DNA from 4 places in the Burkholderia sp. 10_S31 genome. Region 1 is predicted to be linked to each of the others. Evidence: predicted binding sites of a transcription regulator. Region 1 holds the regulator's gene; each other region holds the start of a gene.
What was found. The regulator HrcA, encoded in region 1, represses chaperone genes, less so after heat shock. The targets are predictions, from matches to a motif close to TTAGCACTCNNNNNNNNNGAGTGCTAA.
Positions count from the first base shown of each region.

Region 2: rpoH (RNA polymerase sigma factor RpoH) is a predicted target of HrcA. The motif match lies at 741-767, and genes of this name have one in related genera.
Region 3: AC1Z3W_RS03595 (co-chaperone GroES) is a predicted target of HrcA. The motif match lies at 841-867, and genes of this name have one in related genera.
Region 4: AC1Z3W_RS22555 (co-chaperone GroES) is a predicted target of HrcA. The motif match lies at 1,003-1,029, and genes of this name have one in related genera.

Region 1 is NZ_JBXOWK010000003.1:432,859-435,044, forward strand. It holds gene AC1Z3W_RS21990 (NAD kinase) at 1-388, opposite strand, end outside; gene hrcA (heat-inducible transcriptional repressor HrcA) at 519-1,541, shown strand; gene hemH (ferrochelatase) at 1,679-2,186, shown strand, end outside.
Region 2 is NZ_JBXOWK010000003.1:3,077,920-3,080,105, forward strand. It holds gene AC1Z3W_RS34510 (acyloxyacyl hydrolase) at 1-468, opposite strand, end outside; gene rpoH (RNA polymerase sigma factor RpoH) at 830-1,765, shown strand; gene cydP (cytochrome oxidase putative small subunit CydP) at 2,093-2,186, shown strand, end outside.
Region 3 is NZ_JBXOWK010000001.1:780,441-782,626, reverse strand. It holds gene AC1Z3W_RS03605 (hypothetical protein) at 1-157, shown strand, start outside; partial or broken gene AC1Z3W_RS03600 (MFS transporter) at 203-754, opposite strand; gene AC1Z3W_RS03595 (co-chaperone GroES) at 900-1,190, shown strand; gene groL (chaperonin GroEL) at 1,203-2,186, shown strand, end outside.
Region 4 is NZ_JBXOWK010000003.1:554,712-556,897, forward strand. It holds gene AC1Z3W_RS22545 (LolA family protein) at 1-188, shown strand, start outside; gene AC1Z3W_RS22550 (SRPBCC family protein) at 219-728, shown strand; gene AC1Z3W_RS22555 (co-chaperone GroES) at 1,103-1,396, shown strand; gene groL (chaperonin GroEL) at 1,443-2,186, shown strand, end outside.

The sequences.
Region 1 (2,186 bases):
GCGCGCGCTCCTCGCGCTCGAACTTGCCCGACAGGATCACCGGGACGAGCGCCTGCATGTCGGCCGCCGCGATATCGGTGATGAAGCCTAGCCGCCCGTGGTTGATCCCGATCAGCGGTGTCTTGTACGGCGCGAGCTGGCGGCCGATGCCGAGCATCGTGCCGTCGCCGCCGAGCACGACCGCCACGTCCGCGCGCGCCCCGATTTCCGCCGGGGTGAGCGCCGGATAGCCGGCGATGCCGATCTCGCGCGCGGTGTCGGCTTCGAACACGACCTCGAAGCCGAGCTTCGCGATGCAGCCAGCCAGCGTGGCGAGCGGCTCGGCGATGCCGGGCGTGTTGCTCCGGCCGACGAGCGCGACAGTATTGAACTGATTACCGGTTTTCATGCCGGCATTACACCATAGCTCGTTGACGAAAAGAACCGGCTGTGCACACACGGGGCCGGATCGGTCAGCCCGCGCGACTGTGGCCGCGGCCACTCGCCGTGCTCGCGCGGTTGCGCTAAAATTTTCTACCATGCTAGATCCTCGCGCACGAACCCTCCTGAAAACCCTGATCGAACGGTATATCGCCGACGGTCAGCCGGTCGGCTCGCGCACGTTGTCCCGTTACTCCGGCCTCGAGCTGAGCCCGGCAACGATCCGCAACGTGATGTCCGACCTGGAGGAACTCGGCCTCGTGTCGAGCCCGCACACGTCGGCCGGCCGCGTGCCGACGCCGCGCGGCTATCGCCTGTTCGTCGACACGATGCTGACGGTCGAGGCGCCGATCGACGCCGAGGCCGTCGCGCGCCAGGTGCAGAACACGCTGCAGGCCGGCGAGCCGCAGCAGCGGGTCGTGGCGGCCGCGGCGAGCGTGCTGTCGAACCTGTCGCAGTTCGCGGGCGTCGTGCTGACGCCGCGCCGCAGCCACGTGTTCAAGCAGATCGAGTTCATGCGCCTGTCGGACAAGCGCATCCTGCTGATCATCGTCACGCCCGAGGGCGACGTGCAGAACCGGATGCTCGCGACGCCGCGCGACTATTCGCCGTCGCAGCTCACCGAGGCGTCCAACTACATCAACGCGCATTTCGCCGGGCTGTCGTTCGACGAGGTGCGCCGCCGCCTGCGCGACGAGATCGACCAGCTGCGCGGCGACATGACCACGCTGATGCATGCCGCCGTGACGGCCAGCACCGAGGTGCCCGATACCGAGGACACCGTGCTCATTTCCGGCGAGCGCAACCTGCTCGAAGTGGCGGACCTGTCGTCCGACATGGCACGGCTGCGCAAGCTGTTCGACGTGTTCGACCAAAAGACGGGCCTCCTGCAACTGCTCGACGTGTCGAGCCACGCCCAGGGCGTGCAGATCTTCATTGGCGGTGAATCGACGCTCGTGCCGATCGAGGAAATGAGCGTCGTTACCGCACCGTACGAGGTGAATGGCCAGATCGTCGGCACGCTTGGCGTGATCGGCCCGACCCGCATGGCGTACAACCGCGTGATTCCGATCGTCGACATCACCGCGCGCCTGTTGTCGCTCACGCTGAGCCAGCAGTAACCTGACCGACACCGCCCCGCCATCGTGCCGCGGCGCGGCGTGTGCCGCCAGTCGGCCGAACGGCCAGCCGACCCGAGCGAGGCGGCCCGCTATAATTGAGGGCCGTCCGACTGCGTGCCCCGAGCACGTTCCTGCCCATGCGTTTCGATCTTGAGCCGCCTTCGAGCGTCGCGGCTGCCCATCGCATCGGCGTGCTGCTGATCAATCTCGGCACGCCGGACGCCCCGACGCCGCGCGCGGTGCGGCGCTATCTGACCGAATTCCTGTCGGACCCCCGCGTCGTCGAAATCCCGCAGGCCGTCTGGCAGGTGCTGCTGCGCACGCTGATCCTGCCGCTGCGCGGCCGCGCGTCCGCGAAGAAATACGCGGCCGTCTGGATGCCCGAGGGCTCGCCGCTGCGCGTGTACACCGAGCGCCAGACCGAAGGCGTGCGCCACCTGCTCGCCTCGAACGGCTATCAGGTGATGGTCGACTACGCAATGCGCTATGGCAGTCCGAATATTGCGCACGCGCTCGCGCAGTTCAAGCGCGCCGGCGTCGAGCGCGTGCTGCTGATGCCGATGTATCCGCAATACTCGGCGTCCACCACCGCGACGGCATTCGATGCCGCGTTCGCCGCGCTCGCGCGGATGCGCAACCAGCCGG
Region 2 (2,186 bases), 2.6 Mb from region 1:
CTGTTGCCGTTGGCCGAACTGCACGCCGACACCCGCAGTCGGCGCGAACTGGAATGCGGTCGACAGCGAGAAATTGTCCGAGATCGTCGGGTGCGTCAGAAGCCGGACGCCGCCGCCGGCCTCAATGAACGGGCGAACCTGCCCCGCGCTCTTGATGAAGCGGAACATTGGCGTCACCCCGAATTCGCCGATACTGCTATGGACGTTGCCGCCCGTGTGCCAGTAGCCGACGTGCCCCTCCACCACGAACGCGAAGTGCCAGCCGCCGATTTCCCACCAGTTCCAGCCCGGATCCCACACCACGCCGAGATCACCCTTGTCGATCCCGTGGCGGTCGGAAAACCCGCCGCCCGCCTGGATCCCCCACCGGTCCGCGAACGCGGCCCCCGATCCGCCCAGCAGCGACGCCGCGAGCAACGCATGCAGCGCAAGCCGGCTACGGGTCCGGCGATTCTTCTTATTGTTCATCTGACACTCCAACTTTGTGGGTTGAATGGAGCCCAGCCGCAACGGCTGGGCCCGAGCGAACTGAATGGTATGGTAAAGGACTTTTCGGATCGGCATCACGAAGCGAAATTGTTTGCTTCCAAAACTACAAAAATCGAAATCGTCTACTGATTACCATCAGAAACAACGGCTTACGGAACTTCCTCCGACCAACCCGGTCGCAAATTAGACTATCGACTCGAGTAGTTCGATAGAAAACCGGGAACTTGGATGCCCACGTGCCCTCTAAGGAATTAGCACTCGGATTGTGGGAGTGCTAAGATGACCCCCGGAATCTCATCCGAGACCAAGGGTTTGTCCCTGATTCCAAAGGAGTTTTTTAGTGAGCCACGCCCTGACCCTTCCGAACACCCTGAGCCCGACGCCGGCCAAGGCCGAATCGGCAGGCTCGCTGGCGCTCGCAACTCAATCGATGTTGCCGGGCCAGCTTGGCAACATCGATGCGTACATCCAGGCCGTCAACCGGATCCCGCTGTTGAGCGCCGAAGAGGAACGCCAGTACGCGACCGAATTCCGCGAAGACAACAACCTCGACTCGGCACGCCGCCTCGTGCTGTCGCACCTGCGGCTCGTCGTGTCGATCGCGCGCAACTATCTCGGCTACGGCCTGCCGCACGGCGACCTGATCCAGGAAGGCAACATCGGCCTGATGAAGGCGGTGAAGCGTTTCGACCCGGCGCAGAACGTGCGCCTGGTGTCGTACGCGATCCACTGGATCAAGGCCGAGATCCACGAGTACATCCTGCGCAACTGGCGGATGGTGAAGGTCGCGACGACGAAGGCGCAGCGCAAGCTGTTCTTCAACCTGCGCAGCCACAAGAAGAGCATGCAGGCGATGACGCCCGAGGAAATCGACGGCCTCGCGCAGGAGCTCAACGTCAAGCGCGAAGACGTGACCGAAATGGAAACGCGCCTGTCGGGCGGCGACATCGCGCTCGAAGGGCAAGTGGAAGACGGCGAGGAGTCGTACGCACCGATCGCCTACCTGGCCGACTCGCACAACGAACCGACCGCCGTGCTCGCCGCGCGTCAGCGCGACATGCTGCAGACGGACGGCATCGCGCAGGCGCTCGAGGCGCTCGACGCGCGCAGCCGCCGGATCATCGAGGCGCGCTGGCTGAACGTCGACGACGACGGCTCGGGCGGCTCGACGCTGCACGATCTCGCGGCCGAATTCGGCGTGTCGGCGGAACGCATCCGCCAGATCGAAGCGAGCGCCATGAAGAAGATGCGCACTGCGCTGGCCGAATACGCATAAATCCCGGCAATTCAGAGCGCTTCATCCAAAACCGCTGCCTACTGGCAGCGGTTTTTTTTCGCCCATCCTTTCTCCCGTTTTTTTCGTATTAATCGACCTTATTGATCGGATATCGGGCGGTTTCGGGCCCCTTCCGCATAACCTTGATCTACCTCAAGTTTCAACCCTCGGTTCGCGACGGTCTGCCGCAGCGCAGCACTCGGCATCGGAATGCCGGCATTTTAAAATTGGCATGTCGGCTTAAAAGGATTAAAACAGCTTAAGTGCCGTCATAAATCCGACGTAAAGTCGCCCCAAAACCATGTAAATCGATTCAGGATAATCGCCTTGATCTCGATCAATAAAGAGCCTGCGCCGCCTCCCCCGCAGGCCGCCGGCACGCCCGGCTGGCGCGCGCGCATCGGCACGTGGGCACGCGGGC
Region 3 (2,186 bases), on a different contig from region 1:
GAATACCGCCATCGTATGGGGCATTGCATTGGTCTTCGGGCTGTCCGTCGGCTCGATGGCGTTGAAGGTGGTCCAGTCGCGCTACGTCTATCAGGTTGAACTCATCGAGCTCGTGCTGCTGCATCGAACGATGGCGAAGGCGGCCAAGCATGCTTGACCTAGTCGGCACGGCGAGCCGTGCGCAACCGCGCAGCTGGCGTGCTCATCCGGCACGCCGCGCGGCCAGCGGCATCGCCCGCCGCGAGGCAATCCGCAACCCGAGGACGCCGCCGACGAGCAGCGCCACGGCGACCAGCAGCAGCGCGAGATCGTACGAATGCGTCACGTCCTTGATGTGTCCCATCACCGGCGGCAGCGCCAGCCCCGCGATGTTCGCGACCGCGTTGATCAGCGCGATCGACGCGGCGGCCGTGAGGCCCGACACGTATTCGGTCGTCACGGCCCAGAACACCGGCGTCGCGGCCCAGTTGAACCCGACCGCGAACACGAGCAATGCGTATGCAACGGGCAGCGCGGGCGTATAGATCGCACCGGTCAGCAACGCGCCGGCCAGCAGCATCGGCACGCCGAGATGCAGCGCGCGTTCGCCGCCGAGGTCCGAATGCCGGCCATTCAGATACATCGCGATGCACGCGATCAGGAACGGCAGTGCGGACAGGCTGCCGACCGCGAAGCTCGATTGCCCCGACAGGCTCTTCACCAGCAGCGGCAGAAACAGCGTGAGGCCTATCGTGCCGAAGGCCTGCAACAGCCCCGCCTCGTTCCCCATCCATAGCGCATTCGCGCAAATGCTTTTCCGAATCCGTTATTGGATCGCGTCGCCGCGCGTTTTTATACTCGTCAGCACTCTCTGATGAAGCGTGCCAGCCAATTTCGACGCAACAGAACAGGACGGAAAGATGAGCCTACGCCCCTTGCACGACCGGGTCATCGTGAAGCGACTCGACCAGGAAACCACCACCGCCTCGGGCATCGTGATCCCCGACAGCGCCGCTGAAAAACCCGACCAGGGCGAAGTGATCGCCGTCGGCCCCGGCCGCAAGGACGCGGACGGCCAGCGCATCGTGCCCGACCTGCGGGTCGGCGAACGCGTGTTGTTCGGCAAGTATGCAGGCCAGGCCGTCAAGGTGGACGGCAACGAATTCCTCGTGCTGCGTGAGGAAGACATCGTCGCGGTCGTCAATCAATAACGGAGTGCAATCATGGCAGCGAAGGAAATCATTTTCAGCGACGTCGCGCGTGCGAAGCTGACCGAAGGCGTCAACATTCTCGCGAACGCGGTGAAGGTCACGCTCGGGCCGAAGGGCCGCAACGTCGTGCTCGAACGCAGCTTCGGCGCGCCCGTCGTCACGAAGGACGGCGTGTCGGTCGCGAAGGAAATCGAACTCGCGGACAAGCTGCAGAACGTCGGCGCGCAGCTCGTGAAGGAAGTCGCATCGCGCACCAGCGACGCCGCCGGCGACGGCACGACGACAGCCACCGTGCTCGCTCAGGCGATCGTGCGCGAAGGCCAGAAATACGTCGCGGCCGGGCTCAATCCGCTCGACCTGAAGCGCGGGATCGACAAGGCCGTCGCGTCGGCCGTCGACGCGCTGAAGAAGATCAGCAAGCCGACCACCACCAGCAAGGAAATCGCACAGGTCGCGACGATCTCGGCGAACGGCGAAGAGTCGATCGGCCAGCGCATCGCCGAGGCGATCGACCGCGTCGGCAAGGAAGGCGTGATCACCGTCGAGGACGGTAAGTCGCTCGCCGACGAGCTCGACGTCGTCGAAGGGCTGCAGTTCGATCGCGGCTACCTGTCGCCGTATTTCATCAACAACGCGGACAAGCAGATCGCCGAGATTGAGAACCCGTACATCCTGCTGCACGACAAGAAGATCTCGAACATCCGCGACCTGCTGCCGGTGCTCGAACAGGTCGCGAAGTCGGGCCGGCCGCTCCTGATCATCGCGGAGGACGTCGAAGGCGAAGCACTTGCGACGCTGGTCGTGAACAACATTCGCGGCATCCTGAAGACGGTCGCGGTGAAGGCGCCGGGCTTCGGCGATCGCCGCAAGGCGCTGCTCGAGGACATCGCGATCCTGACCGGCGGGCAGGTCGTCGCCGAGGAAACAGGCCTCACGCTCGAGAAGGCAACGCTCGCCGAACTCGGCCAGGCGAAGCGCATCGAGGTCGGCAAGGAA
Region 4 (2,186 bases), 120 kb from region 1:
CGGTGACGGGCGCGCCCGCGCACGTGGTCGGCGGCGTGCATCGCTACCGGCTGTGGCTGGACACCGAGGACGGCTTTCCGCTGAAGGTCGTCAGCTTCGCAGACGGCGACGGCGACCCGCTCGAAACGGTGACACTCGACGACGTCGAGATCGACGTCGCGTTTCCCGCTCGCTTTTTCGCGCCCTGATCCCTGATCCCGACACGTGCCGGAGGCTGCATGGCGGAATACCGGTTTTCGACGACGTGGCGCGTGGACGCGCCGCTCGCGGCGGTCTGGGATGCAATCTACCAGGTCGACCGCTGGCCCGACTGGTGGAAGGGCGCGGTACGGACCGTCGAGATCGAGTGCGGCGACGTGCGCGGCGTCGGCGCGCTGCAGCGATACACGTGGAAAGGTGCGTTGCCGTACCAGCTGACCTTCGACATGCGCGTGCTGCGCGTCGAGCGGCCGCATGTGCTCGAAGGCCGCGCGAGCGGCGCGATCGAAGGCGATGGCCGCTGGTCGTTCGCGGGCGACGGCACGCGTACCGTCGTGCGCTACGACTGGCACATCCGTACGCGCGAGCGCTGGATGAACTGGCTGGAGCCGGTTGCGCGCCCGCTGTTCATCTGGAACCACGACGTCGTGATGCGCGAAGGCGCGAAAGGGCTCGCGCGGCTGCTCGGCGCGACGGTCGAGACCGACGGCCGGACGTTCCAGCCGGTCGCGGGCTGTCCCGACACGTGACGGTCCGGTGCCGGAAATGTGGCCCCGTCGGCGCCCGGGCAGTTTTTTTCATGCGATGCCGGACGACCGCGGGAACTCAGTGCTTACCCCGTGTCAAATCGGTGCGATGGCAGGGATATCCCGCATCGTGCTCGCTTCCGGAGCGCGGGATTGATGTCTACTTGATTGTTTCAAAAGGATTTTTTCAGTTTTGTCCCCGTTTTTTCGCCGTCTCGCCCCGGGCGAAAAAACCTCCGGCTCCCCTTCTTGAATTTGTCAAAACCCGTCCATATAATTAGCACTCGCTGCACGAGAGTGCTAACAATTCTCTGCCGGGCGATCCGCCGGGCAGATTCCCTAAGCGTTCTTCAATCTCATTCAAGAGAGGAGTGAATATGAACCTTCGTCCTTTGCACGATCGCGTGATCGTCAAGCGCCTGGATCAAGAAACCAAGACCGCCTCGGGCATCGTGATCCCCGAAGCTGCAGCTGAAAAGCCGGATCAAGGCGAGATCCTCGCGGTCGGCCCGGGCAAGCGTGACGACAAGGGCGCGCCGATCGCGCTCGACGTGAAGGTCGGCGATCGCGTGCTGTTCGGCAAGTACGCTGGTCAGACCGTGAAGGTCGACGGCCAGGAACTGCTGGTCATGCGCGAAGAAGACATCATGGCCGTGGTCAACGCGAAGTAAGCGTCCACTGACGGTACATATTCCCAAGAATTCAAGGAGTTAGAAGATGGCAGCTAAAGACGTCGTATTCGGCGATTCCGCCCGTTCGAAGATGGTCGAAGGCGTGAACATTCTCGCCAACGCAGTCAAGGTCACGCTGGGTCCGAAGGGCCGTAACGTCGTGCTCGAGCGCAGCTTCGGCGGCCCGACGGTCACCAAGGACGGTGTGTCGGTCGCGAAGGAAATCGAACTGAAGGACAAGCTCCAGAACATGGGCGCGCAAATGGTCAAGGAAGTGGCTTCCAAGACCAGCGACAACGCCGGCGACGGCACGACGACGGCAACCGTCCTCGCGCAATCGATCGTCCGCGAAGGCATGAAGTACGTCGCATCGGGCATGAACCCGATGGACCTGAAGCGCGGCATCGACAAGGCAGTCGCAGCGGCTGTCGAAGAGCTGAAGAAGATCAGCAAGCCGTGCACGACGAACAAGGAAATCGCACAGGTCGGCTCGATCTCGGCGAACAGCGACACGTCGATCGGCGATCGCATCGCTGAAGCGATGGACAAGGTCGGCAAGGAAGGCGTGATCACCGTCGAAGACGGCAAGTCGCTCGCCGACGAACTCGACGTCGTCGAAGGCATGCAGTTCGACCGCGGCTACCTGTCGCCGTACTTCATCAACAACCCGGACAAGCAAGTCGCCGTCCTCGACAACCCGTTCGTGCTGCTGCACGACAAGAAGGTGTCGAACATCCGTGATCTGCTGCCGGTGCTCGAGCAAGTCGCGAAGGCTGGCCGTCCGCTGCTG